DNA from 4 places in the Halomonas sp. DP1Y21-3 genome. Region 4 is predicted to be linked to each of the others. Evidence: predicted binding sites of a transcription regulator. Region 4 holds the regulator's gene; each other region holds the start of a gene.
What was found. Region 4 encodes sigma-54, which starts transcription at its own class of promoters, with help from an activator protein. Its sites were predicted from a motif close to TGGCACNNNNNTTGCTNT; they were not measured.

Region 1 (7,163 bases), on a different contig from region 4:
AAGTCCGGCACCGCCTCTTCGAGCAGGTGGGTGTGGCCCGAGGCCAGGGCGCTGTCGGCCCAGGCGCGGAAGGCTTCACGCCAGTCTCCGCCTGCGGCGCTGTCATCGCCGCCGCGCAGCTCCGGCGGCAGGTCCTCGACCAGGATCTCGCGCCCGGAGGCCATCACCGTCAGCCAGCGACAGGTGTTCTCGAGCTGACGCACGTTGCCGGGCCAGTCCACCCGGGTCAGGAACTCCTCGGCTTCGCGGGTCAGCACCTTGACGTCGGTGGACAGCTCCTTGGCCGCCTCGACCAGGAAGTGCCGCGCCAGCCGGGGAATATCCTCGCGCCGCTGGGACAGCCTTGGCAGGTGCACGCGGATGACGTTGAGGCGGTGGAACAGGTCCTCACGAAAGCGGCCATCGGCGACCAGCGTCTCGAGGTCCTGGTGGGTCGCGGCGATGATGCGCACGTCCACCTTGACCGGCGTATGACCACCGACCCGATAGAACTCGCCGTCGGCCAGCACCCGCAACAGCCGGGTCTGGGTCTCCGACGGCATGTCACCGATCTCGTCGAGGAACAGGGTGCCGCCGTTGGCCTGCTCGAAGCGCCCCTGACGACTGGCGCTGGCGCCGGTGAAGGCGCCCTTCTCGTGGCCGAACAGCTCCGACTCGATCAGATCCCGGGGGATCGCCGCCATGTTGAGGGCAATAAAGGGATTGGCGGCGCGGGGACTGTGCTGATGAAGCGCACGCGCCACGCGCTCCTTGCCGGTCCCGGACTCGCCGTTGATCAACACCGTGATATGCGAGTGCGCCAGGCGCCCGATGGCCCGGAACACCTCCTGCATCGCCGGCGCCTCACCGATGATCTCGGCGTCGAGTCCTTCAGGCACGCTGACCGGCCGCTGGCGCTCGCGCACGTGGGCCACCGCGCGTCGCACCAGGGCCAGCGCCTCGTCCACGTCGAACGGCTTGGGCAGGTACTCGAAGGCCCCGCCCTGATAGGAAGCCACCGCACTGTCCAGGTCGGAATGGGCGGTCATCACGATGACCGGCAGGTCCGGGTGCACCTGGCGCACCTTGGCCATCAGATCGAGCCCGTCGATACCTGGCATGCGGATATCGGTGACCAGTACGTCGGGCGGCTCGGCCAGCAGTCGATCGAGGATACCGTCGGCCCGCTCGACCGCCTCGACCTCAAGGTCCGGCTGCGCCAGGGCGCGCTCGAGCACCCAGCGTATGGCCCGGTCGTCGTCGACGATCATTACACGAGCGGTATCAGTCATGACTCATCTCCAGGGGAATCAACAGACGGAATTCGGTACGTCCAGGCTCGGACTCGCATTCGATCAGCCCTTCGTGCTGGTGCAGCACCGACTGGGCGATCGACAGCCCCAGGCCGCTGCCCTCGGCACGACCGGACACCATCGGATAGAACAGGGTCTCGCGCAGCGTCTCGGGGACGCCCGGGCCGTTGTCGATCACGCTGACGTCGCAGACCAGACGATGGCGCTGGGCGCCCAGGGTGAACTGGCGGCGCGCGCGGGTCCTCAGGGTCATCACCGGGTTCGGTGTCTCGGACTCGACCAGCGCCTGGACGGCGTTGCGGGCCACATTGAGCACCGCCTGGATCAACTGGGCTTCATCGCCGGTCAACTCCGGCAGGCTGGGATCATAGTCGCGCTCGATGCTCACCCGCGGCTGCTCGACCAATAGCAGCGCGCGTACCCGCTCCAGCACCCGGTGGATGTTCAGCGGCTCTCGCCGACTCACCCGGTTGGGCCCGAGCATGGAATCGACCAGATCGCGGAGCCGATCCACCTCTTCGATGATGATCCGGGTGTACTCCTTGAGCGCCGGCGTCTGCTCCAGGTCACGCTCGAGCAATTGCGCCGCGCCACGAATCCCCCCCAGGGGATTCTTGACCTCGTGGGCCAGCCCCCGCGCCAGCACCTTCATGGTTTCCTGGCGCGACTGCAGCGCTTCCTCGCGGGAAATTCGCAACAGCCGATCCCGTGGTTCCATCTCCAGCAGCAGCTCGTCAGGCGACAGCGGCGTCACGGTGTAGTCCACCGTCAAGGGGTCTCCACCGGCGAGGACCAGCCGCGCCTCCCGTTGGGTATAGGGATGCTGTCCATCCCGGGCCCGTATCAGCACCTCGGCGATATCATCCTCGCCGCTGAGCCAGTCGCTCAGCGCCACGCCGGCAACCCGACTGGCGCTGACCGCCAGCAAGGTCTCCGCCGCCGGGTTCATCCAGGTCGGTCGCAGCTCGCCGTCGAGCAGCATGACCGCAGTTGTGAGGTGTTCGATGATGCCAGGCGTCATGGGTCCATCCTGATGGGGCAAAGCGCCCACTCGATAGAGGCCGCCACGGCGCCAAGCCGGCATTCCATGGTGGCGGTCCAGGTCTCGGCCTCGAGCAGGCGTCAGACAACAACATTCAAAGCAAGAAGCGGGCCAGCCTTGGTGCCAGTGGCACACTCCCGCCGCGCAGGCGCCAGGACGGTGCTTTTGTCGAGGAGGCGGGTCACCGTCGGCGCACCTACGCACCATTTTAGTGCACCAACCTGGTGCAGGGCAGTCTCGCCTGGATCACTGTCCGCACAAGGCCCGCAGATCGCGGGTCAAGGCGGCGCAGGACGAAGGGGGTTGGCGGGAAGCAGGCGGCTGGCGCGCTGTACGTGAATGACGATATCGGCACTGCGTTGACGCACCTCTCCCGACGGGGCCAGCACCACCAGGCCCAGGCGATGCTCGCCACGCTCCAGATTGGTGAGCCACAGTGGGCCGATGCCGGTGACGCTGGTGGCGAGCACACCGTCGACCTCCAGGCCGAGGCGATCCCCCGTCGCCGGAGGCGGGCTGATCGCGGCCAGCACCTTCAATCTTCCCCCGGCCCCCGTGGGCAACACGCTGCCATCCGCCGGAGAGTCGATGGCCAGGACATCGTGGGGCTGGAAGATATCGGCGTCGCTATCCGGGCCTGGTACTGAAGGCGCCGTCGGCCTGGAGGGCGCCGCCACATCCAGCGCAGGGGCGCTGGACAACGACGGCGGTGCCAGCTCGCGGGCGCCGGCCGAGGGGGTATCGCTGTAGCGCACGACGCCGTCGGGACCGACACTGCGATAGATGGTGCTCGCCGGCACGGTTTCTGCCACCGGCAACGCCAGCCCGGATGCTGCCAGCAAGGCAATGGCCATCAGTGATGGTCGACTCGGCGACGAGGGAGCGCTCTCGCCCCTCTCCCGGCCTGCCCTGCGCGTCCACCGCTGCATCATCGTGATTGCCCTCGCCGACCTTCCCCTGACGAGGATGACGGCAGCCACGACCCGCGCCAAGGGGATCCCTTGCCCAGGCGCAAGGCCCGCGCAAAAAAAATCGGCCCCGCGATCATCGCGGGGCCGACGGAACGCACGAGGCGCTATGCCGATCAGCAGCTGTAGTACATGTCGAACTCGATCGGGTGGGTCGCCATGCGCAGACGCTCGACATCCTCGTTCTTGAGCTCGATGTAAGCGTCGATCATGTCGTCGGTGAAGACGCCACCTTCGGTCAGGAAGCTGCGGTCCTCGTCGAGGGCTGCCAGCGCCTGGTCGAGGCTCTCGGCCACGGTCGGGATGGCCTTGCCTTCTTCCGGCGGCAGGTCATAGAGGTTCTTGTCCATGGCGTCGCCGGGGTGGATCTTGTTCTTGATGCCGTCGATACCGGCCATCAGCATCGCCGCGAAGCACAGGTAGGGGTTGGCGGTCGGGTCGGGGAAACGCGCCTCGACACGCTTGCCCTTCGGGCTTGCGGTGTACGGGATACGGATGGAAGCAGAACGGTTACGGGCGCTGTAGGCCAGCATTACCGGCGCTTCGAAGCCCGGCACCAGACGCTTGTAGGAGTTGGTAGAAGCGTTGGTGAAGGCGTTCAGGGCGCGGGCGTGCTTGATGATACCGCCGATGTAGAACAGTGCCATTTCAGACAGACCGGCGTACTCGTCACCGGCAAACTGGTTCTGGCCGTCCTTCCAGAATGACTGGTGGACGTGCATGCCGCTGCCGTTGTCGCCGACCAGCGGCTTGGGCATGAAGGTGGCGGTCTTGCCGTAGGCGTGAGCCACATTGTGGATCACGTACTTCATTTCCTGAACTTCGTCGGCCTTCTTGACCAGGGTGTTGAAGGCAACACCGATCTCGTTCTGGCCGGCGTTGGACACCTCGTGGTGGTGCACCTCGACCTTCTGGCCGATGGCCTCGAGGGTGTTGCACATGGCACCGCGCATGTCATGGAAGCTGTCCACCGGCGGAACCGGGAAGTAGCCGCCCTTGACCCGCGGACGGTGACCGAGGTTGCCACCTTCGACGGCGCGGTCGGTGGACCAGGCACCCTCTTCGGAGCTGATCTTGTACATGGCGCCTTCGATATCGGCCTTCCAGTGCACCTCGTCGAAGATGAAGAACTCGGGCTCGGGGCCGAAGAAGGCGGTGTCGCCCAGGCCAGAGGACTGCAGGTAGGCCTCGGCGCGCTTGGCGATGGAGCGCGGGTCACGCTCGTAGCCCTGCATGGTGGCCGGCTCGATGATGTCGCAACGCAGGATCAGGGTCGCGTCTTCGGTGAAGGGGTCGAGGAAGCCGGTGCCGTCCTCCGGACGCAGGATCATGTCGGACTCGTTGATGCCCTTCCAGCCGTTGATGGAGGAACCATCGAACATCTGGCCATTCTCGAAGAACTCTTCGTCGACCTCGGCGGCCGGAATGGTGACGTGCTGCTCTTTACCGCGGGTATCGGTGAAGCGCAGGTCAACCCACTTCACATCATGTTCGTTGATCAGGGCGAGGGTCTTGTCTGACATGTGGTCCTCCAGAGTGGAACTTGTCTCGTGACTCGAGCGTTGCGCAACGGCGCCAATCCCATGTCACCGGTTTGAAACGGGGGATGATCCAGGGAACAAAAGGGGTACCGGGATCCTTTGTAGCACGCTCCCGGGACACTGCCCATGGCAACGTGCGCGACACGATGACACTGCCAACCACAATGCAGATTGCGTGCCAGCATTGCACCAGCATCGACCAAAAAAATCTCAACCCATTGTTTCAAATCTTTTTTATCCAAACAGACCCTTTGCGCCAGCTTAGGGCACAAAGGCCCACCGTCTACAGGAGTCGCCGCCTAATGCACCGCAATAGTGCAACAAAGGCTGCGATGCACCACTTTGGACCTTTGTGACAGGATCTATAAACTCTGCCGGGCCGATCGTGAGGTGTCAGTGGGCGCTGGAACCTTTCGCAACGCAAAGATACACTTTATTACGTTCGACTCCGACCGCCTCTCCTGCCGGCCGGCGTCACCCTCCTCGGAGTGTCGTCGTGAAAATCAGCTTGATCATAGATGTCCGACTTACCGGCAAGGAACTGCCTCGCCGGCTCGCGGAAGCACGCCAGCAGGTCGCCCTCTTCCAGGGAAGAGGCGAGATCCTCGTCATCGACGATGGCGATATGGCGCCACCACTACTGGGCGAACCGGGCGAACACGCCGTCGTCGGCTATCGCCAGGTGCGCAGCCGGCCCGCGCCCATGGGGCGGCGCCTCAACCTGGCCGCCTCCCACAGCAATGGACGCATGCTCGGCTTCTGCCTCGGCCCTCTGGACACCCACTGGGTCGAGCGAATGATGGCAGCCGCCTGCGATGATTCGCGCCCGGTGGTGCGTCCTGCTCGCCCCTGTCCACTATCGCTGCTCAGCCTGCTGCGACGTACACCGACCCGGGCCCTGGGCGTCGAACGTACCTGGTTCGATCGACTGGGAGGCTTCGACCCGTCGCTGGACTTGAGCGCGGTGGAGGACCTCGCCACTCGCCTCAAGGCCTGTCGCGCCAAGATGGTCGTGCAGCGCGCCTGAGCGTCAGATCGTCCTTTCTGTCGATTTCGCCTACTTTTTTCGCCTCGCAGGTGCTTGATAGTTCAGCATCTTGAGGATCGATGCCGAGATTGGCGCCAACAAGGCTGGTCGTTGTCATCGCCCAGGCCCTATAATGCTGCCCCACTTTTTCCAGCAGGATCCCGTCGTGATCGAGAATCTTCGCAACATCGCCATCATCGCTCACGTCGACCACGGCAAAACCACCCTGGTCGACAAGCTGTTGAGTCAGTCTGGCACTCTGGACCGCAAGGCCGAGGGTCAGGAGCGCATCATGGACTCCAATGACCAGGAGAAGGAACGCGGTATCACCATCCTGGCGAAGAACACGGCGATCCGCTGGAATTCCCCCGAGGGACAGGACTACCACATCAACATCGTCGACACCCCTGGACACGCCGACTTCGGCGGCGAGGTCGAGCGCGTGATGTCGATGGTGGACTCGGTACTGCTGCTGGTCGACGCCGTCGACGGCCCCATGCCGCAGACCCGCTTCGTCACCCAGAAGGCCTTCGATCAGGGCCTCAAGCCGATCGTGGTGGTCAACAAGATCGATCGCCCCGGCGCACGCCCGGACTGGGTCATCGACCAGATCTTCGATCTGTTCGACAACCTCGGCGCCAGCGACGAGCAGCTCGACTTTCCGATCATCTACTGCTCCGCCCTCAACGGCATCGCCGGTCCCGAGCCTGACCAGCTGTCCGACGACATGACGCCGATGTTCCAGTCCATCGTCGACATCGTCGAGCCGCCCAAGGTGGAACTCGACGGCCCGCTGCAGATGCAGATCTCGGCACTCGACTACTCCAGCTACGTCGGCGTCATTGGCCTTGGCCGCATCACCCGCGGCGCCATCTCGCCCAACCAGCAGGTGGTGGTCATCAACAAGGAAGGCCAGACCCGCAAGGGCAAGGTCGGCCAGGTCATGACCCACCTGGGTCTCGAGCGGGTACAGACCGAGCAGGCCACCGCCGGGGACATCGTCTGCATCACCGGCATCGACGACCTGGCGATCTCCGACACCATCTGTGATCCGGCCGCCGTCGAGGCACTGCCGGCACTGACCGTCGACGAGCCCACCGTGTCCATGACCTTCCAGGTCAACGACTCTCCGTTTGCCGGCAAGGACGGCAAGTTCGTCACCAGCCGCAACATTCGCGATCGTCTCGACCAGGAGCTGATCCACAACGTGGCGCTGCGTGTCGAGCAGGGCGAGTCCCCGGAGAAGTTCATCGTCTCCGGCCGCGGCGAGCTGCACCTGTCGGTGCTGATCGA
Region 2 (7,163 bases), on a different contig from region 4:
AATTTGCCGTTCTGGGACTGGCCAGCGGCCTGATGGCGGCGCTGCTGGCGGAGGTCGCCACGGCCGCGTTATATCTGCTGTGGCTGGATCTGCCGCCGCGGGTGCATCCCTGGGTCTGGCTGCTGGTCCCGACGCTCGGCGCTGTGGTACTGGGCCTGGTAGGGCATCTGTTGTCCCGTGGCATTCGTCGACAGGCGCCGGCGGCGAGCCTGGGGCTGCTGGGCGAGGCCTGAAAGGCGAATCATCATGAAAGGGCGGAGCGTCTCACGAAACGCGAAGCGCCTCATGCAAAGCGATGCGCCTTATGAGTTGCGCCTTATGCAAAGCGATGCGCCTTATGAAAAGCGAAGCGCCTTATGAACAGGGAAGTGCGTCATGAAGGAGCGACGATGACCAGGACCAAGGTGGCAAAGGGAAAGAAGCGGGGCTCAACCAGCAACGCCTCTCGCAAGAGCGCCTCCGGCAAGACCATGTCCGCCGAGGAGTGTCAGCGGTTTCGCCTGCTGTCGGCCCAGCTTGAATTGGCCCAGCGAGCGGATCGGGCAGTGGTAGTGCTGGTGGCCGGCCACGCCGCCACCGGCAAGGGCGAGCTGATCAACCTGCTCAACCACTGGCTGGAGAACCGGTTGACCGAGGTGCACGCCATGGTGCCCGGCGACGAGGAGCGCCGGCGACCTTACTGGTGGCGATTCTGGCGACGTCTTCCGGGGCGTGGCCGGCTCGGGGTGTTCGTCCATGGCTGGGTCGGCGATGCGGTGCTGGCGCGGGCCTCCCGCGCCTTGGGCGAGGGCGCCTACAATGACCGCATCGAACAGATGCGTCAGTTCGAGGCGGAGCTTGCCGCCGACGGGGTTCGCCTGGTCAAGCTGTGGCTGCAGATCGATGCAGACACCCAGCGACAACGACTCGAGGCCTGGGCCGCCGACCCGGCCAGTCGCTGGCAGGTCACCGACGAAAAGTGGCGCCGCCACGCCCAGCATGGCCTGCTCGATGAGCTTGCCCGCGACCTGCGTGCGCGCACCCACTGTCGCCACAGTCCCTGGATCGAGCTCGACGCGAGCCCCGGCAACGACCTGCTGCCCCAGGTGGCCGAAGTCCTCGAGAAGGTCATGGCAAGCCCTGTCCCGGCCCTCGAGCGCCCCGAGACTCCCCCACTGAATGCCATCGCTCCCCCTCGGCTCGACGCCCTCGAGCATGGCGACCCGCCCCCACGACTCAAGAAGCGCGACTACAGCGAGCGCCTGGCCGACGCCCAGGCCAGGCTGGCCCAGCTGGCGCGCAGTGCCGCGCGCCAGGGAGTGCCACTGGTGGTGGTGTTCGAGGGCCATGACGCTGCCGGCAAGGGCGGCGGCATCCATCGCCTGACCTCGGCGATGGATGCACGTCAGTACCGTGTGCATCAGATCGCTGCGCCCACCGAGGAGGAGCGCCTGCACCCGTGGCAGTGGCGCTTCTGGCATCGTCTGCCCCGCGATGGCCGGGTGGCGATCTTCGACCGCTCCTGGTATGGCCGGGTGCTGGTGGAACGGGTCGAAGGCCTCGCCGATGAGCGGGACTGGCGACGCGGCTTTGAAGAGATTCGCCAGTTCGAGGCGCGCCTGCTCGAGCACGGCACCGTGCTGGTCAAGCTGTTCCTGGCCATCGACAAGGACGAGCAGCTCGAGCGTTTCGAAGCCAGGGCCGAGACCCCTCACAAGCGGCACAAGCTCACCGACGAGGATTGGCGCAACCGCGAGCGCTGGGACGACTACCAGCAGGCCATCGACGAGATGTTCGCGGAAACTCATGCCCCTGGCGGCGAGTGGGTGCTGATCGACGCCAACGACAAGCGTCGGGCGCGCCTGGCGGTGATCGAGGAGGTGAGTCGGCGGTTGTCGGCGCGCCTGCCGCTGGATTGAGTGAACGATGTCCTGTTAACACTGCTGAAGGCCTGTCGACGGATTCGTTCAGGCGCTACAGTGAAGGCTGACACAACAGCCGTATCGGCAAAGATCGTTGGTGTTTGCCAGGTTCTATTTTCACACCGGAGGTGAAAGTTCATGAAGTGCCGTCTGTCTTCCCGCCACGCCGTCCCTTTCGTGGCGCTGCTTTCTCTGGGGGCGAGCGTCGCCCAGGCCGACGCCGAACGTCTCGAGGCTGACCTGCGTGCGGCCCTGGAGCGTGAAGGTACCCTCGAGATCGGCGAGGTATCCGATGAGCTGCTCGGCAGCACCACCAGCGCCGAGAACCTGACCCTGACCGGCGACAACGGCGAACGCCTGACCATCGCGCGCTACCTGGTCGAGGGCGACTACGACGCACCGGAAGAAGTGGTGCTCGAGGACATCGAGCTGGTCGACCGGGGCGCCAGCATGCTGCTTGAGCGGCTGGTGTTCGAGGAGCCCGGCCAGCCTGTGCTCGATCTGCGTGATCTGCCCTGGGATGAAGACAACCCGCTGGCCGGGATTAGCCTGGAAGGACTGGTGATGGATCAGCGCCAGGGCAAGGTGGGGGCTGACCTTCCCTGGGGCGACTATCCCGGACGCATCGAGATCCAGAGCCTGGGCGCCAGCGACGTCAGCGCCGATGCCATCGGCAGCCTGACGCTGACCGGGATGAGCGGCTCCAGCGACAACTTCGAGGAGCTCGGGGCCGGAACCTTCTCGCTGCCGTCACTCAGTCTGACCGGCCTCAAGGGGCTTGCGAGCGACGCGCCCACGGTGGACGCCCTCGAGCTCGAGGACCTGGAGATCGCCACCGATCGCCTGGTGGCAAGCCTTGAGCATCTGGTGGCCGACGGCGACATGAACGACGGCGAGTACAGCGGGCGCATGGACAACCTGACGGTGGATCTGGCCAGGATGATCGAGCTGGCGCCGGTGGACGAGCGCACCCAGCTACGCCTGGTCAGCAACGTGCTGACCGATGGCTCCGGACAGCTCACCCTGGACGCCGACATGGACGGTACCTGGGAGGCCAGCGGTGCCAATGGCCAGGTGGCCAGCCGTTTCGAGATGACCGCAGCCGATGCCTTCCGCCTCGGCTTCGACAGTGACCTGCCGGTAAACCTGCCCAAGGGCCAGGACCCTGCGGCCTACTTTGCCGGCCTCGAGGACTGGACCGAGCTGGACACCCAGGGCGGCGACGTCTCGCTCAGTCTCAGCGATCTGGGCGTGTTCGGGCGTATCGCACCGGTGGTGGCAGCGACCCAGGGGGTGTCCGAAGACGCCCTGCTCGAACAGCTCAGGACCCAGTCCGAAGGCTTCGGCATCATGATGGGACCGCAGATCGGCGCGGTGCTCACGGGGCTGGTGCAGATGATGGCCGGCGAGGCCAGCGAGATGTCGATCGACCTCAGCCTGCCACCCAGCCGACAGCTCCAGAAGCTGGCCCAGGACCCGCTGGGGCTGCCCCAGGCTCTGTCCATGGAAGTCACGATGGACTAGGGCTTGGCCGAAGGGTCGTGGCGCTCGCCGGCGTTTCGGGCTGAGCCTGGAAAAGAGCGCCCGGTGGGCCACGCTTCAGTCTGACTGAAGCCAAGATGAGAAATCATGCAGCAGCCCATGACGGTCTTTCATGTGAAAGCGGTCATGGGCTGCGCTATGATGGCGGCCCGCTTTTCGCGATTGCCCCTTGAATCCCCCGCTGCGAGGTTATGCCGCCGATGTTCAGCCGTGATATGCAGATTGCCGGTTTCGATGATGCCCTGTTCGATGCGATGCAGAAGGAAGTCGCCCGTCAGGAGGCTCACATCGAGCTGATTGCCTCCGAAAACTACGCCAGCCCCCGGGTGATGGAAGCCCAGGGTAGCCAGCTGACCAACAAGTACGCGGAAGGCTATCCCGGCAAGCGTTACTACGGTGGCTGCGAGTACGTCGACGTGGTCGAGCAGCTGGCCATCGACTATGCCAAGGAGCTGTTTGGCGCGAGCTACGCCAACGTCCAGCCGCACTCCGGCTCCCAGGCCAACGGCGCGGTCTTCCAGGCCCTGGTCAAGCCCGGTGACACCGTGCTGGGCATGAGCCTCGACGCCGGCGGTCACCTGACCCACGGCGCCCGCCCGAACTTCTCTGGCAAGCACTACAATGCCGTGCAGTACGGCATCGACGAGTCCGGCCGCATCGACTACGACGAGGTGGCCCGCCTGGCCCGCGAGCACCAGCCGAAGATGATCATCGCCGGTTTCTCCGCCTACTCCCAGGTCATCGATTGGGCACGCTTCCGCGAGATCGCCGACGAGGTGGGTGCCTTCCTGCTGGTGGACATGGCCCACGTGGCCGGCCTGGTTGCCGCCGGTGTCTATCCGAATCCGCTGCCCCACGCCCATGTGGTCACCACCACCACCCACAAGACCCTGCGCGGTCCGCGTGGTGGCCTGATCCTGTCCGCCGAGAACGACGCCGACATCGAGAAGAAGCTGCAGTCTGCGGTCTTCCCCGGTGGCCAGGGCGGCCCGCTCGAGCACGTCATCGCGGCCAAGGCGATCTGCTTCAAGGAGGCCATGGCGCCCGAGTTCAAGACCTACCAGCAGCAGGTGGTCAAGAACGCCCAGACCATGGCCAAGGTATTTATCGAGCGTGGCTACGACGTGGTCTCCGGCGGCACCGAGGATCACCTCTTCCTGCTGTCGCTGATCAAGCAGGGCCTGACCGGCAAGGACGCGGACGCCGCCCTGGGTCGTGCCCACATCACCGTCAACAAGAACGCCGTGCCCGGTGATCCGCAGAGCCCCTTCGTGACTTCTGGCCTGCGTATCGGCACCCCGGCGGTCACCACCCGTGGTTTCGGCGAGAGCGAGTGCGGTAATCTGGCTGGCTGGATCTGCGACATCCTCGACGTCATGGCCAAGGGCGAGTCCACCGAGGCCATCGAGGCCGAGGTCAAGGCCAAGGTGGAAGAGGTCTGCGCCCGTCTGCCGGTCTATGGCTGAGGGCCCGGCTGAGTGCCCGGCGGGGTGACCCGCCGCTCAGGCCACCAATGACACCCCCGAGAGCCCCGCTCTCGGGGGTGTCGTCGTCTTGGGGCTGTGTGCTCGCAGCGGGGCGTCGGCAGTCAATGCACCATTGTGGTGCCTTATCCTGCACCGGACACTGCCGCGCCCGCCCCGGACCTGACGGGGCCTCGTTGCGCTGACGTCTACATTCCCTTCATCTGCTTGTTTTCCCGTTGCTCTTGTCAGCGCTGGCGCAGCCCTTGCTTTGTATCTCGGTGAACCCTTTTGATGCGAAGGTCCCACCATGCACGCCAGCACGACTCCCCGAATCGGTGCCTTCGACGGGCCCAGACTGCTGTTCACCGACCTGGATGGCTCGCTGCTCGACCACCATGACTACGGCTGGAAGCCCGCCGAGCCCTGGCTCGATGCCCTGCGTGAGGCCGGCGTCGCGGTGATCCCGGTGACCAGCAAGACCCGCAGTGAACTGCTCGGCCTGCGCCAGCAGCTCGGCCTCGCCGATCGCCCCTTTATCGCCGAGAACGGCGCGGTGATTGCGCTGCCCCCCAGCTGGTGTCACGCCCGACGTGAGGGACAGCCGGGCCCGGATGGCCTGGTGATCCGCACCCTCGGGGTGGATATCGGGCTGATTCGCCGGCGGGTGGCGATCTGGCGTGAGCGGCTGTCCGCGCGCTTTCTGACCATGAGCGAGATGGCGCTGGAGGACGTGGTGGCCTTCACCGGTCTGGATGAACAGGAGGCTCGCCTGGCACGCCTGCGCGAGGGCAGCGAGCCGCTGTTGTGGGAAGACGACGAAGCGCTGCTGCAGCGCTTTCGCGAGGGCCTGGCCAGTGACGGCCTGCGCATGACGAGGGGCGGGCGCTTCTGGCACGTGCTCGGCGACACCGACAAGGGCCAGGCGGTGCAATGGCTGTGCGCCCGCTTCGAGGCGCTCAAGGGCCGACGCCCCGAGACCCTGTCGCTGGGCGATGGCCCCAACGATGTCGCCATGCTCGAGGCCACCGATGCGGCGGTGGTGATTCGTGCCCGCCATGGCCTCGACGTGTCCCCGTGCCAGCCGCGCTTGTATCGCAGCGAGGCGCTGGGCCCCAGGGGCTGGGCCGAGGGGGTTGAGCACTTCTGGGGAGAGCAGGACGCGGCGGAGCCTGCCAGCAGCGCTGAGGCCGGCAGCGTAGATGCCGGCGGCGCCGACGACAAGGATCATCACAAGCTGGGCGAGGAGGGTGAGGCATGAGCGATTTCCACCAGAACGGCATCATCACCGACTTTCACAACCTGACCCGGCGCAAGGTCGAAGACCTGGAGGCGGATCTGGAGCGCTTCGGCCGCCAGCGCCCGCTCGGGCTGATCCTGCCGTCATTGTACTCGGAGCTGGAAGGACCGGCGCTGGACGCCATCGTCGAGTCGCTGGCCCAGGCGAGCTATCTGTCGGAGATCGTGATCGGCCTCGATCGTGCCGACCGGGACCAGTTTCTGCGGGCACGCGAGTTCTTTTCGCGCCTGCCCCAGCACCATCGCATCCTGTGGAATGACGGCCCGCGCCTGAGCGCGCTGGACGCGCAGCTGGCCGAGGAAGGCCTGGCGCCACAGCAGCCGGGCAAGGGCCGCAATGTGTGGTTCTGTGCGGGCTATGTGCAGGCATCCGGGCGCACCGCCGCGGTGGGGCTGCATGACTGCGATATCCTGACCTACGACCGCGGCCTGCTGGCACGGCTGATGTATCCGGTGGCCCACCCACGCTTCAACTACGCCTTCTGCAAGGGCTACTACCCGCGTATCGCCGAGGGCAAGCTCAACGGCCGGGTCTCCCGGCTGATGGTGACCCCGCTGCTGCGGGCGCTGAAGATCATGCACGGGCCCTTGCCTTACCTGGACTACCTGGACAGCTATCGCTACCCGCTGTCGGGGGAGTTCTCGATGCGTACCGAGGTGCTGGACAACATCCGTATCCCCGCCGACTGGGGGCTGGAGATCGGGGTGCTGTCCGAGGTCCACCGCGACCACTCCACCAATCGGCTGTGTCAGGTGGATATCGCCGACGTCTACGACCACAAGCATCAACCGGTGTCCGCCGATGACGCGGCCACCGGGCTCAACCGCATGAGCCTGGATATTGCCAAGGCGCTCTATCGCAAGCTGGCCACCCAGGGTGTGGGTTTCTCGTCGGAAGGCTTTCGTACCCTCAAGGCCACCTACTATCGCCTGGCCCTCGACCTGATCGAGGCTTACG
Region 3 (7,163 bases), on a different contig from region 4:
TCTTGGCGACGTTAAACTCGGGGTAGGCTTCGAGACCGCATTCGGCCAGGTCGACGCCTTCGTATTCTTCTTCTTCGCTGACACGCACACCCATGATTGCCTTGATGATCAGCCACACGACCAGGCTGGCGGTGAAGACCCAGGCGAAGATGCCGATGATGCCGAGCATCTGGGCGCCGAAGGTGGCGTCGGCGTTGTTCAGCGGGACCGCCAGGACACCCCAGATACCGGCCACACCGTGGGCGGAGATGGCACCGACCGGATCGTCCAGGCGCAGCTTGTCGAGGACCACGATGGCGACTACCACCAGGACACCGCCGACTGCACCGATCAGGGTGGCGCCGAGGGCCGTGGAGGACAGCGGGTCGGCGGTGATGGAGACCAGGCCAGCGATAGCGCCGTTCAGGGCCATGGTCAGGTCGGCCTTGCGGAACCAGATCTTGGCCAGGATCAGCGCGGCGAGGACACCCCCGGCGGCGGCAGCGTTGGTGTTCACCAGCACCTGGGCCATGTTGTTGGCGGAAGACACGTCGGAGAGCTTGAGCTCGGAGCCGCCGTTGAAGCCGAACCAGCCCAGCCACAGGACGAAGGTACCCAGGGTCGCCAGCGGCATGTTGGCACCGGGGATGGCGTAGATGGCGCCGTTCTTGCCGTACTTGCCCTTGCGCGGACCGAGCACCAGCACACCGGCCAGGGCTGCAGCGGCACCCGCCATGTGGACAATGCCGGAACCTGCGTAGTCGGAGAAGCCTGCTTCGGACAACCAGCCGCCGCCCCAGGTCCAGTAGCCGGAGACCGGGTAGATCACGGCGGTCATGACCACGGCGAAGGCCAGGAAGGCCCACAGCTTCATGCGCTCGGCGACAGCGCCGGAGACGATCGACATGGCGGTGGCCACGAACACGACCTGGAAGAAGAAGTCGGCGCGGGCCGAGTAGTAGGGTGCGTCTTCACCACCTGCGAGCACCGCATCGACGCTGTTTTCGGCGCCGATCAAGAAGCCGAAGTTGGGGATGAAGCCGCCGGCGTCGGAGGAGTACATCAGGGCGTAGCCCACCAGCAGATACATGGTGCAGGCGACCGCGAACAGCACGATGTTCTTGGTCAGAATCTCGGCGGTGTTCTTGGCCCGGACCAGGCCGGCCTCGAGCATGGCAAAACCGGCGGCCATCCACATGACCAGGGCGCCGCAGATAAGGAAGTAGAAGGTGTCCAGCGCGTAGCTGAGTTCACTGATATCGACCATGGAAGTGTCTCGCTATATTTTTATCGGAAGTCGGGTCAGGGGACGGGGATCAGACCGCGTCGGAGCCGCGCTCGCCGGTGCGAATGCGGATGACGTCTTCCAGCGGCGTGACGAACACCTTGCCGTCACCGATCTTGCCGCTGTTGGCCGCGTTGCAGATGGCTTCCAGCACGCTGTCCAGTCGGGCCTCGTCGATCGCAACCTCGACCTTCACCTTGGGCAGAAAGTCGACGACATACTCGGCGCCGCGGTATAGCTCGGTGTGGCCCTTCTGGCGGCCGAAGCCCTTGACCTCGGTCACTGTGATGCCCTGGACGCCGTTGTCGGCCAGCGCCTCGCGGACGTCGTCCAGCTTGAAGGGCTTGATGATGGCGGTGATCAGTTTCATGGCATGGCTCCCTACGTGCATAAGGTGGCGGCTTGTTTCCGCTCGGTGCATGGATATCTATGCATAGCGATATACGTGCCATAAATTTGGCAAAATCTTTGTTTACAATGGTTTGTGGTTGTTTTTGAAAGCGAGAGACGAAAAACACCCGCGAGTTTGCGGCACTGCATCAAAGTTAATGCACTGTTTTGGTGCTGGCGCGTATTGGTGGTGCGTCATTGGCGAGCATGCTGTGCCGGGCCGCGTGCTGCGTCGCGTGCCGGTTAGCCTGTTGGTATCAGGGAGTCGCCAATGCGCCGGGCGTCGCTGGGCAAGGGCCACGAAGCATGCGTTGGGCGCCCGGCTTGCGTATCCTGTCGGCAACGGAGTTCCCATCGACGTTTCAAGGAGAGCCATCATGGTCAGTCAGGATCGCATCAGCCGTTTGGCACAGCAGATCGGCGAGCGCTTGCAGGGCGCCTCCCAGGCCCCGGAAGACATCCAGAAGGGGGTCCAGCAGGTGGTGCGTGGCGCCTTCGATCGTCTCGAACTGGTGTCACGCGAGGATTTCGACATCCTCATGGACGTGTTGCAGCGCACCCGCTCCCGGGTCGAGGCGCTGGAAAAGCAGGTAGCGGCGCTGGAGAGCCTGGTCGAGGAACGTGCAGCGCCCGCTGGCGAAACGACCGCGGCGCCAGCCGTGGCCGAGGAAGCCGCCGAGGTACCGGTGCCGCCGGTGCCGGAACAGGGCAAGCAGGACGAGGCATCGAGCGGTTCAGCCGACAAGCCCTCCGCCTGAGGCTTCGGACGCAGAACGTCACAAGATATGCCGGCCCGCCCTGGCGGGGGGGTGGCATGCGGCGCCGGTGAGGTGGGCGTGCTCTACTGGTCATGAGCCTTCCGTCAGGCAGGGAGCCCATGACGCTTGCCATCATTGCCACCCGTGCGGGACTGGGGCTGGACGCCCCCGAGGTGCAGGTCGAGGTACACCTGGCCAACGGCCTGCCGGGCATGACCCTGGTCGGCCTGCCCGAGACCGCAGTGCGCGAAAGCCGCGAACGGGTGCGCAGCGCCCTTGCCACCTGCGGCCTCGACTACCCGCTACGTCGAATTACCCTGAATCTTGCTCCCGCCGATCTGCCCAAGGAGGGTGGACGCTTCGATTTGCCCATCGCGCTGGGTCTGCTGGTGGCTTCCGGTCAGTTGCCCGCCGCCGCACTGGAGGGTGTCGAGTGTGCCGGCGAACTGGCCCTCGATGGTCGGTTGCGGCCAGTAACCGGCATGCTGCCCTTCGCCATGGCCACCCGTCAGGCCGGGCGGCGCCTGATCCTGCCCGAGGCCAACGCCGATGAGGCGGCCCTAGTCAACGGCCTGGAGGTGCTGCCGGCGGCACACCTGCTCGACGTCGTCGCCCACCTGGCCGGGCGTATTCCCCTCGCTGCTCACCTACCCGCCGCACCGCCGCAAGACGGGCCTGCGGCGCTGGATCTGTGCGATGTGCGAGGCCAGTATCAGGCCCGGCGAGCGCTGGAGGTGGCGGCGGCGGGTGGGCACAACCTGCTGTTTGCCGGGCCGCCCGGCACCGGCAAGACGTTATTGGCCAGCCGACTGCCCGGGCTTCTGCCGCCGCTTGGCGATGACGAGGCGCTGGAGGTAGCGGCGATTCGCTCGGTGTGCGCGCTTCCTCTGTCCGATGGCTTTGGCCGTCGTCCGTTTCGCTCGCCTCACCACACCGCCAGCGCGGTCTCGCTGGTCGGTGGCGGCTCGCGTCCGCGGCCCGGCGAGATCTCGCTGGCCCATCGCGGCGTGCTGTTTCTCGACGAGTTGCCGGAGTTCAGTCGCCAGGTGCTGGAGGTATTGCGCGAGCCGCTGGAAAGCGGCGAGATCCATATCGCCAGGGCCAGCCACGAACGACGATTTCCCGCTCGTTTTCAACTCGTTGCAGCAATGAATCCTTGCCCCTGCGGCCATCTGGGTGATCCGCGTCAGGACTGTGTATGCACCGCGTCCCAGATCCAGCGCTATCAGGCGCGCCTGTCCGGCCCCCTGCTAGATCGCATCGACCTGCAGGTTGAGGTGCCGGCGCTGCCGGTGGAACAGTTGACGTCGCATCAGCCGGGGGAAAGCACCGAGATGGTGCGCCGACGCGTGATGGCGGCGCGTCAGCGTCAGCAGCAGAGGGGAGTGCTCAACGCCCAGCTCGCCGGGGCCGCGCTGGAGCGAGCCTGCGCCCTGGAGGTGGCCGAGCGCACCTGGCTGGCGCAGTCGCTTGAGCGCCTGCGGCTGTCTGCCCGGGCCTATCACCGGGTGCTGCGGGTGGCGCTGACCCTGGCCGACCTGGCCGGGCGCGAACGTCCGTGCCGCGATGACCTGATCGAGGCCATCGGCTATCGCCAGCTGGATCGGCTGTTGCGCAAGGGCTGACGGGCGCCGCACGGTCGTTCCATGCACCCGTTATCGCCAGGCATGGCCCCTGCCCGGGTCCAGGCTTGGCCCGAGAAGTCGACGAGCGCAGGCGCTTTTCAGGCAAGCCCTAGAGCGCGTCGGCGTCGAAGGCGCCGCTGATGACCGTGGACCACAGCGCGGCACCGTCGCCGGGGCGGCGCAGGCGGAGTTCGAAGCGGTAGGGCAAAAGCTCGCGGTCAGATAGCGTCAGGCGTGGGCCATCGGCGATCAGTCGGCTGTCGACCAGCCATTGATTGGTGTCGGCGGCAGGGGTATCACCGGGCTGCCAGTCCAGCACCTGGGGGCCGTCGTCGATCGCCAGCAGGCCACGGGTCAGGCTCTCCTGGACACGGCCGACGCCGAGCTCCAGCCTTTCGTCGACCTTGGGCGGGGACAGCAGCAGCACCTGATCGGCCAGGGTTTCCCCTGCCAGGGCTGGCGCCTCGGCGACCCGCTCGGCCGCCTGTTGGCCAAGGCCCAGCAGCGCCTGGCGCAGCGTCTCGGGGCGCTCGGGGGCGCTGGCACAGCCGGCCAGCCAGACCAGCAGCACCAGCGCCAGCCAGGGCAGCAGGGAGGCGTGGCTGCCGGCGCGGTGTACCGTCTGTCGGGTCAAGCATCTGGGCATTGAGATGACATCCTTTTCGGTAGAGGCCCTTCACTGAGCTGTTGTTCCAGAAATTGGCGCACTTCGGCGAAAAGGTCCAGGCGGATGGCCTCGGCCTCGTTGACCAGATGGTGGCGGGCTTGCGGGTGACAGCAGATGTGCGCGCCGGGAAACTTCTTGCCGAGTACCGCCAGATTCCAGGGCCCGTCCACCGTCAGGTCCTTCTCGCCTTGCAGGATCAGGGTCGGTAGCTGGCACGGGGGCAGCTGCATCAGGCGGGGCATCCAGCGGCGCATGGCGCTGACCCAGCCGGTGGGCAGGCGCACGGGCTGGAGCGGGTCCTGTTCGCGCAGAAAGGTGGCGAAGTCGTCATCATTGGTGTTCGCGCGAAACTTGCGCGGCACGCTGGAGACAAAGGGGCTGACCAGGCGATGGACCCAGGCTGCTCGGGTCCAGCCCCAGGGTCTGACCAGGGGCGCCAGCAGCACCAGCGCCGACCAGTGGCCGTCATCGCCCCGGCTCAGGGCATCGGTGGCCAGGATGGCACCGCCGGTGCTCTGACCGACGCCGACCCAAGGTCCTTGGGCCAGGCCGGCTTCGCTCAGGTGCTGCTGAAGCGTACGCAGGCAGTCGCCGTAGTCGGCAAAGTCGTCGATGTCGGCACGATCCCCACTGGACAGCCCGTGTCCCGGCAGATCCCACAGCACCACCGTGAGCTCGAGTTCCAGCAGCAGCTCGAGCAGGTGGCGGTACAGGCCCAGGTGGTCGTAGTAGCCGTGAACCACCACCGCGGTGCCCCGAGGGCGGGGCGGGCGCCATACCTGAGTCCACAGGCGGAAGCGTGGCGTCTCGATATTACCCGCGTGCAGCGTTACCCCTTCGGTGAGCAGGACATCGAGCCGATAGTGCGCCAGATAGCGTTCAAGGGTCGTTGCCATGGCCGGGGCGGCTGTCGCCACCAAGCCTTCGCCTTGTCTTGCCACCGGGGTCAGCCGTTCGATGGTCTCAAGGGGCGTGTAGTCGGTCATAGCGTCCTCCGCTGGGAAGGGGCGGTGGCGTGCGTTGCTCGGCACTCGGTTGTGCTGGGACGGCCAGATGGCGTGGAGGGTAGCGTCATCACCCTGCGCCTGGTTGCACCCTGACCGATCGTTGGCCACCTGCTTCTTCTGACACCGTCCGGAGGCCGTCGTTGCTCACCTGTGCCATGGAGGTATGGCCTTCGGCGTCAGATGAGGGAGTCGCCAGCACACGTCAACACCTTCCTGTCTGGGCTTCCTTGCCTGTTCCATGCTAGCGACCCAGCGAGTTCGGCACCACTGTTTCCCAATCGACAAGGCCCTCGACAGCTCATCATTTGGTCTAGCCTTGAGCGGTAGAGCGGGGTTTTCGGTTTACAAATGGAATGATTTTCCACAAAATCATTCTGGAGCAGTCACCTTTTCCCCTGTCCGGCTGGAAGGTGCCAGGGGGGCACCCAAGGCCCAACGAGGAGCTAGACCCAATGACGCAACGCATTTCTCGCCATCGCCTGCAGGTGGCCGCCGAGCTGGACCAGTTCATCACCGAACAGGCGCTGCCTGGCACGGGGATCGATGCCGATGCCTTCTGGAAGGGCGTCGATGCCATCTTCCACGACCTGACGCCGACCAACCAGGCCCTGCTGGCCGAGCGCGACGCGCTGCAGCAGAAACTCTCGGCCTGGCACAGTGAGCACCCGGGACCGGTCAATGACATGGCCGCTTACCAGGCCTTCCTCAAGGAAATCGGCTATCTGGTCGATCCGCCGGCCAAGGTCGAGGTGACCACCGAAAACGTGGATCGCGAGATCGCTTCCCAGGCGGGCCCCCAGTTGGTGGTGCCGGTGAACAACGCACGCTACTCGCTGAACGCCGCCAACGCGCGTTGGGGTAGCCTCTACGACGCGCTGTATGGCACCGACGTGATCAGCGAAGAGGATGGCTGCGAGAAGGGCTCGAGCTTCAACCCCAAACGCGGCGAGAAGGTCGTGGCCTACGCCCGCAATGTGCTGGATCAGGCGGCACCGCTGGCGACCGGCTCCCACCGTGACGCGGTCAAGTACTTCCTGCGCGATGGCCACCTGGTGGTGTCTCTGGACGGCGGCCGCGAGACCGGCCTGAAGGAGCCGGGCAAGCTGGTGGGCTACCAGGGCGACGCCTCCGCGCCGAGTGCCGTGCTGCTGTCCCACCATGGCCTGCATCTGGAAATCCAGGTCGATGACAGCCACCCCATCGGCAAGACCGACCCGGCCCACGTCAAGGACGTGGTGGTGGAAGCCGCGCTGACCTCCATCATGGACTGCGAAGACTCCGTGGCGGCGGTGGATGCCGAGGACAAGGTGGGCGTCTACGCCAGCTGGCTGGGCCTGATGAAGGGTGACCTCACCGCCGAGGTGGCCAAGGGCGGCAGTTCCTTCACCCGTCGCCTGAATCCGGATCGTGACTACGTCACGCCGGATGGTTCCGAGCTGACCTTGCCGGGAC
Region 4 (7,163 bases):
CTGGGCAAGGCCATCGGCTGGCTGGTGCTGACCCTGGCGGTGATGATCGCCAGCTCCCGCGCCCTGGTCTGGGGCGCCACTGAGCTGGCACGCACCTTTGGCGTAAGCGAGCTGGTGATCGGTCTGACCGTCGTCGCCATCGGCACCAGCCTGCCGGAACTCGCCGCCTGCGTGGCCAGCGCGCTGAAGCGCCACCACGATCTGGCCATCGGCAACGTCATCGGCTCCAACCTGTTCAATATGCTGGCGGTACTGCCGGTACCGGCGCTGCTGGCGCCGGGAGCCACCGATCCCGCAGCCGCCGGCCGCGACTTTCCGGTAATGCTTGGCCTGACGCTGCTGCTGGCGGCGCTGCTGCTGTGGCAACGCCGAGGGCGCCTGGGGCGCTGGATCGGCGCGCTGCTGGCCTGCACCTATGCGCTTTATCTGACCTGGCTCGGCCTTTCGGTCGCGGCAGGCCCCTTGTGACAACGGCAGTAAACGGCAACAATCATGGCCATGAGCAAACACCCCTCCTCGGCGCAGACGCCGACCCTGAGCGTCCGCGATATCGCACGACGCACCCTGGAGCTGGAACGTGACGCCATCGACGCCCTGATCGGGCGTCTCGACGGCGACTTCGACCGTGCCTGCCAACTGCTGCTGGCCTGCCGCGGCCGGGTGGTCGTCACCGGCATGGGCAAGTCGGGACATGTCGGCGGCAAGATCGCCGCCACCCTGGCCAGCACCGGCACGCCGGCCTTCTTTGTCCATCCCGGCGAAGCCAGTCATGGTGACCTGGGCATGATCACGCCCGGCGACGTCGTCCTGGCACTGTCCAACTCCGGCGAAACCGCCGAGGTCACTGCCCTGCTGCCGCTGCTCAAGCGCATGGGCATTCCACTGATCAGCATGACCGGCCGAGCACAGTCGACCCTGGCCCGCCACGCCGAAGCCCATCTATACGCAGGGGTCGAGCGCGAGGCCTGCCCACTGGACCTGGCCCCGACCTCTTCGACCACCGCAGCGCTGGCGCTGGGCGACGCCCTGGCGGTGGCGCTGCTCGAGACCCGCGGCTTCACCGCCGAGGATTTCGCCCTGTCCCACCCGGGCGGCAGCCTGGGCAAGCGACTGCTGTTGACCGTGGCCGACCTGATGCATACCGGCGACCGGCTGCCCTCGGTACCGTCGGGCTCGCCGCTGCGCGACGCCCTGCTCGAGATCACCCGTCAGGGACTCGGCTTTACCTGCGTGGTGTCCCCCGACGGCACCCTGGCCGGGGTCTATACCGACGGCGACCTGCGCCGTACCCTGGATCGCCATCAGGACTTCAGCTCGCTTACCGTGGATGACGTGATGACCACCCCCGGGCGACGCATCGGCCCCGCCACCCTGGCGGCGGAAGCCGTCAAGCTGATGGAGGAAGGCCGGATCACCGCCCTGGCGGTGGTCGATGACGAGCAGCGCCCAGTCGGTGCACTGCATATGCACGACCTGCTGGCCGCCGGTGTCATCTGAGCCTCATTTATCCCTTTACAAGGAACGCCGTCATGTCTCACGAGCTTCTCGCCTCCCTCGCGCCGGAACTGGTGGAGCGCCTGCGCCACATCAAGCTGCTGGCGCTGGACGTGGACGGCGTACTGACCGATGGTCGACTGCACTTCCACGCCGACGGCTCCGAGTTGAAGGCGTTCAACACCCTGGATGGCCACGGCCTCAAGCTGGCCAAGCGCGCCGGTATCCAGGTGGCCCTGATCACCGGGCGCAGCTCCCCCATGGTCACCCAGAGAGCCAGAGCACTCGGCATCGAGCACGTACAGCAAGGGGTCGAGCGCAAGCTGCCCGCCCTTGAATCGCTGTGCGATTCGCTTGGCCTGACCCTCGACCAGGTCGCCTACTGCGGCGATGACCTGCCCGACCTTCCCTGCATCCATCGCAGTGCGGTCGGCATCACCGTGCCAGGCGCCCCCTGCTATCTTCGTCAGCACGCCGACTGGGTCACCCAGGTTGCCGGCGGACATGGCGCGGTGCGCGAGATCACCGACACCCTGCTGATGGCCCAGGGCCGCCTCGACGATATCATCGACAGCTACCTGAGCAACGGACCGCTGACATGAAACTGAGCGCACTGCGTCCAGGCTTTCGCTTCTGGCTGGTCATCCTGCTGCTGGTACTCGGTGGCGGCCTGACGTTGCTCGACCCCCGCGAGAGCAACGTCCCCGACCTGGTACCCAATGACAAGGCCGGCGAGCCCGACTACTACCTGGTGGATGCCCGCCTGACCCGCTTCGATGCCCAGGGCACCCCCCACCAGCGCATCGATACGCCACGCCTTGTGCACACACCGCTCGACGACATCACCCGGGTGGACCAGCCGGACCTTGCGCTGATCGACGACAGCGGCCGAGAGTGGATCGCCGACGCCGACAACGGTGAACTGGGTCCGGACGGCAACCCCCTGACCCTGTCGGGCGACGCCCATCTCGAGGCCCCCGCGGAGCGTTGGCAGCTTGATACCGAGGTATTGGTCTACGACAGCGACAGTGGCCATGTCTGGAGCGAAACGCCAGCCGTCCTACGCCAACCCCCTCAACAGATGCAAGGGGAGCGCTTCGACGCCTGGATCCATGACAATACCGCTCGCCTGACCGACAATGTCACCGGTCATCATCCGCCAGAGCCTCAATAAGGAGCCCCTTCCATGATGCGTCCAAGTCCCGCCCTCCTGCTTGCCCTGGCCCTTGGCCTGGCCGCCGGCGCCACCGGCAGCAGTGTCCTGGCGCTGGAGAGTGATCGCAGCGCACCGATTCAGGTGGAGGCCGACCAGCTGGATCTCGATGATCGCGCCGGTACCGCGGTCTATACCGGCGACGTGCGCATTGTGCAAGGCAGCATGATCCTCACCGGCGAACGCGTCGAGATCCAGCGCAACGACCAGGGACAACTGTCACTGGCGACCGCGACCGGCTCACGTGCCTACCTCGAGCAGAAGCCATCCCCGGAAGAACCGGTGGTCAAGGGCTGGGGCCGCAAGGTGATCTACCACGTGGCCGAACGCCGCATGGAGCTGATCGACCAGGCTGAGCTGCACAAGGCCAATGACACCTTCGACGGTGCCTATCTGGAGTACTTCCTCGATCGCCGCGTGGTCCAGGCCCGCTCCAGCGCCCAGGGCGTCCAGGGCGAGCAGCGCATTCGCATGACCCTCGAGCCGGAAAGCCAAGGAAACTGATGAAGACTCTCCACGCTCGCCATCTGGCCAAGAGCTACAAGAAGCGTCGCGTCGTCCAGGACATCAGCCTGTCGATCGAGCAGGGCAGCATCGTCGGTCTGCTGGGCCCCAACGGGGCCGGCAAGACCACCTCCTTCTACATGATCGTCGGCCTGGTCAGAGCCGACGCCGGCAGCATCAGCATCGATGATCGGGACCTGAGCCGCGCGGCCATGCACCAGCGCGCGCTGGCCGGTATCGGCTACCTGCCTCAGGAGGCTTCGATCTTTCGCAAGCTGTCGGTGGCCGACAACATCATGGCGATCCTCGAGACCCGCAAGGACCTCGACCGCGAGGGCCGAGAAGCACGTCTCGAGCAACTCCTCGAGGACTTCCACGTCAGCCATATTCGCGACAACCCCGGCATGAGCCTGTCCGGCGGGGAGCGGCGCCGAGTCGAGATCGCTCGCGCCCTGGCCACCGAGCCGGCCTTTATCCTGCTCGATGAACCCTTCGCCGGGGTCGACCCGATCTCGGTGGGCGAGATCAAGTCCATCATTCGTCAACTCAAGGCCCGCGATATCGGCGTCCTGATCACCGATCACAACGTGCGCGAGACCCTCGATATCTGCGATCGTGCCTACATCGTCGGCGACGGCCAGATCATCGCCGAGGGCAGCGCCGAGTCCATCCTCGCCAACCAGCGCGTCAAGGAGGTCTACCTGGGCGAGAACTTCCGCCTCTAGACCGCAGGGCCGCCCGACAGTCGCAGTCGCATCAAGCGGCCGCAACACTTACCAGCATCAGCATCCAACCGCCGGCCCCGAAAGGGTCGGCCTCACCTTGCACACAGGGCCTCCCTCGAAAGAAGCACCTCCCCCCCTACCAAGTTGTTCCACATCGACCTTTCCACTCCCTCCCACAGGTCAAAAAACACCAACTTGGCAAGATGCTTGCATGTCTGATGACTCGTCGTTAGGGTAAAGCCTTTCGACAACACTGGTGGATCCCGACCCATGGCCCTCAAGGCGTCACTGCAGCTGCGCATCGGTACCCAGCTGACCATGACCCCGCAACTGCAACAGGCGATCGGCCTGCTGCAGCTTTCGACTCTGGACCTGCGCCAGGAGGTCCAGCAGGCGCTGGAGGCCAACCCCATGCTCGAACTCGAGGACGAGTTCGGCGAACAGCAGACCAGGGAAGCCGTGGAAGATGACTGGGCGGATCAGATTCCCTCGGAACTCAGTGTGGACAGCGACTGGTCCGACACCTACCAGGACCTGGGCACCACCCCCGCCGGCAGTGGCGAGGCGCCGGATTTCGAGCGCCAGGCAAGCTCCCAGTCACTGCACAGCCACCTGAGCTGGCAACTGGCGATGCTCGACGTCAACGACCAGGAGCGCCTGATCGCCGAGAGCCTGCTCGACGCGGTCAACGCCGACGGCTATCTCGAGCAGACACTGGATGACATCGCCCAGGGGCTCGAGCAAGACGGTCGTCGCCCCCCTCCCCTCGCCGAGGTGGAGGCGGTGCTGGTTCGGCTGCAACAGTTCGAACCGACCGGAGTGTTCGCCCGCGACCTGCGCGAGTGTTTGATGCTGCAACTGGATAGTCTGCCTCGCGATACCGTCCTGCTGCCCCAGGCCGGACGACTGGTAAGACAGTTTCTCGAGGCACTGGCCAGCGGCGACCGACGTCTGCTGAAGCGCCGGCTAGGACTCGATGACGACCAACTCGACAGCGTCATCGAGCTGATCCGGAGCCTCGACCCACGTCCCGGCAGCCAGTTCGGTGACAGCGATAACGACTACGTCATACCCGACCTGGTGGTACGCCACACCGAAGAGGGCTGGCGTGTTGAACTCAATCCGGATGCAATGCCCCGACTGCGCATCCAGCCCGACTATGCTGCGCTGATTCGGCGCGCGGACAAGAGCCAGGACAACCAGTTCCTCAAGGACCACCTGCAGGAGGCGCGCTGGCTGATCAAGAGTCTGTCCAGCCGCAACGACACCTTGCTGAAGGTCGGCCGGGAAATCATGGTGCGTCAGATCGACTTCCTCGAGCAGGGAGAAGCGGCCATGAAACCGTTGGTGCTGGCCGATATCGCAGACAAGGTGGAGATGCACGAGTCCACCATCTCCCGCGTGACCACCCAGAAGTTCGTGCACACGCCTCGCGGCGTGTTCGAGTTGAAGTATTTTTTCTCGAGCCAGGTCGGCCAGGATGGCGACGCCCATTCCAGTACCGCCATCCGCGCCATGATCAAATCGTTGATTCAAAAGGAACCTGCCCGCAAACCTCTGTCGGACAGCAAACTGGTGGAATTGCTGGCGGAAGACGGCGTCAATGTCGCCAGACGCACCGTGGCAAAGTACCGGGAAGCCATGAATATTCCGTCTTCCAGCGAGCGCAAGCGACTGCGCTGAGGCCTTGCGCTGCGGCGTCGCTAGCCTAGTTATCGGGAAAGCGCAAGCACTTGAAATTTCGCATGACATCTGCGTCTTTCTGCGTAGCGTCGAGGGGGTTTGCAGGATCGGAAAAAGGGTTACAATCAAGCCACCACCCGAAAGAGCAAGGAGCCTGTCATGCAAGTCAACATCACCGGCCACCACGTCGAATTGACCGATCCCCTGCGTGACTACGTACAAGAGAAGCTCACCCGTGTGGAGCGCCACTACGACAACATCACCAACGTCCAGGTGACCCTCTCGGTGGAAAAGGAACGCCAGCTGGCCGCCTGCACCCTTCACGCCGCCGGTGCCGACCTGCATGCCGAAGCGCAGGACGGCGACATGTATGCCGCTATCGACGCCCTTGCCGACAAGCTGGACCGCCAGTTGGTCAAGCACAAGGAAAAATCCCAAGCCCGCGCCCAAGGCGCCGGAATTCGCTGACTCTCATGACATTGGAAGCCATTCTCCCTCCCGAGCGCACATTGTTCGATGTCCCGGGAGGCAGCAAGAAGAGGGTGCTGGAGTTTTTCAGCACCTTCATTGCGCAGAACACCCCGAGCCTGGACAGCCAGGAGGTCTTCAGTCGGCTGATCGGACGTGAGCGCCTGGGCAGTACCGGCATCGGCAATGGCGTCGCCATTCCCCATGCCCGCAACCCCCACTGCAAGGCGCCCATCTCCGGCTTCCTCAAACTCGCGGAACCTGTCGACTTCGATGCCATCGATGGTGAGCCCGTCGATCTGGTGTTCGTGCTGCTGGTACCGGAAGAGGCCGACGACGCCCATCTCGCCCTGCTCGGCCAGGTCGCCGGCGTCATGAACGACGCCGACACACGTCACCGTCTGCGCCACGCCAGCTCCCAGCGCGAGCTTCACGAGCGCCTGCAGGAAGCCATCCGCCAACAGGCGCCGGGGGACGACACTCCCTCCTGATCGCGGCCTTGCCTAGGCCATCAGCAATGGACGCCTGCCCAAGGAGACAGGACATGCAGCTCGTGATCATCAGTGGTCGCTCCGGCTCGGGAAAGTCCGTGGCCCTTCAGGCCCTGGAGGACCTGGGGTTCTACGCCATCGACAACCTTCCCGCGACCTTGCTGGGCGCCCTGGTGGACGAGCTGGAAAACGGTCATTCCCGCCGTATCGCCGTCAGCGTCGACGCCCGCAACCTGCCTGAGGCGTTGGAACGCTTCCCCGCCCAGCTGGCGTCCCTCAAGCAGAGTCCGATCGACTGCCAGGTGGTCTACCTGACCAGTGATGCGCGAATTCTGCTCGAGCGCTATTCCCACACGCGGCGCCGTCACCCCCTGACCCGTGATAGCGACATGACCCTGGCGGAAGCCATCGAGTCCGAGCAGAAGGCCCTTTCGGGTATTCGAGACCTGGCCGATCTGGTCATCGACAGCTCTCGCCTGTCGGTGCACGAACTGCGTTCGCGCATCGCCGAACAGGTCGCCGACCACCGCAGCGGCCAGTTGAGCCTGACCGTGGAGTCCTTCGGCTTCAAGCGTGGCGTGCCGC

Region 1: a site for sigma-54 is predicted at 5,007-5,024, ahead of glnA (glutamate--ammonia ligase). Genes of this name have one in related genera too.
Region 2: a site for sigma-54 is predicted at 5,162-5,179, ahead of KUV74_RS02590 (HAD-IIB family hydrolase). Genes of this name have one in related genera too.
Region 3: a site for sigma-54 is predicted at 1,698-1,715, ahead of KUV74_RS09715 (P-II family nitrogen regulator). Genes of this name have one in related genera too.

What each region holds. Positions count from the first base shown of each region.
Region 1 is NZ_JAHVJM010000003.1:718,142-725,304, reverse strand. It holds gene ntrC (nitrogen regulation protein NR(I)) at 1-1,271, opposite strand, end outside; gene glnL (nitrogen regulation protein NR(II)) at 1,264-2,313, opposite strand; gene KUV74_RS11890 (DUF4124 domain-containing protein) at 2,613-3,188, opposite strand; gene glnA (glutamate--ammonia ligase) at 3,419-4,825, opposite strand; gene KUV74_RS11880 (glycosyltransferase family 2 protein) at 5,340-5,870, shown strand; gene typA (translational GTPase TypA) at 6,037-7,163, shown strand, end outside.
Region 2 is NZ_JAHVJM010000001.1:614,540-621,702, reverse strand. It holds gene KUV74_RS02610 (ABC transporter permease) at 1-233, shown strand, start outside; gene KUV74_RS02605 (polyphosphate kinase) at 390-1,898, shown strand; gene KUV74_RS02600 (hypothetical protein) at 2,040-3,425, shown strand; gene glyA (serine hydroxymethyltransferase) at 3,644-4,909, shown strand; gene KUV74_RS02590 (HAD-IIB family hydrolase) at 5,217-6,167, shown strand; gene KUV74_RS02585 (glycosyl transferase) at 6,164-7,163, shown strand, end outside.
Region 3 is NZ_JAHVJM010000003.1:222,543-229,705, reverse strand. It holds gene KUV74_RS09720 (ammonium transporter) at 1-1,246, opposite strand, end outside; gene KUV74_RS09715 (P-II family nitrogen regulator) at 1,296-1,634, opposite strand; gene KUV74_RS09710 (accessory factor UbiK family protein) at 2,032-2,412, shown strand; gene KUV74_RS09705 (YifB family Mg chelatase-like AAA ATPase) at 2,532-4,037, shown strand; gene KUV74_RS09700 (hypothetical protein) at 4,147-4,683, opposite strand; gene KUV74_RS09695 (alpha/beta hydrolase) at 4,668-5,690, opposite strand; gene KUV74_RS09690 (malate synthase G) at 6,164-7,163, shown strand, end outside.
Region 4 is NZ_JAHVJM010000006.1:145,411-152,573, reverse strand. It holds gene KUV74_RS17260 (calcium/sodium antiporter) at 1-468, shown strand, start outside; gene KUV74_RS17255 (KpsF/GutQ family sugar-phosphate isomerase) at 499-1,497, shown strand; gene KUV74_RS17250 (KdsC family phosphatase) at 1,530-2,096, shown strand; gene lptC (LPS export ABC transporter periplasmic protein LptC) at 2,093-2,668, shown strand; gene lptA (lipopolysaccharide transport periplasmic protein LptA) at 2,681-3,211, shown strand; gene lptB (LPS export ABC transporter ATP-binding protein) at 3,211-3,936, shown strand; gene KUV74_RS17230 (RNA polymerase factor sigma-54) at 4,207-5,619, shown strand; gene hpf (ribosome hibernation-promoting factor, HPF/YfiA family) at 5,779-6,087, shown strand; gene ptsN (PTS IIA-like nitrogen regulatory protein PtsN) at 6,093-6,578, shown strand; gene rapZ (RNase adapter RapZ) at 6,632-7,163, shown strand, end outside.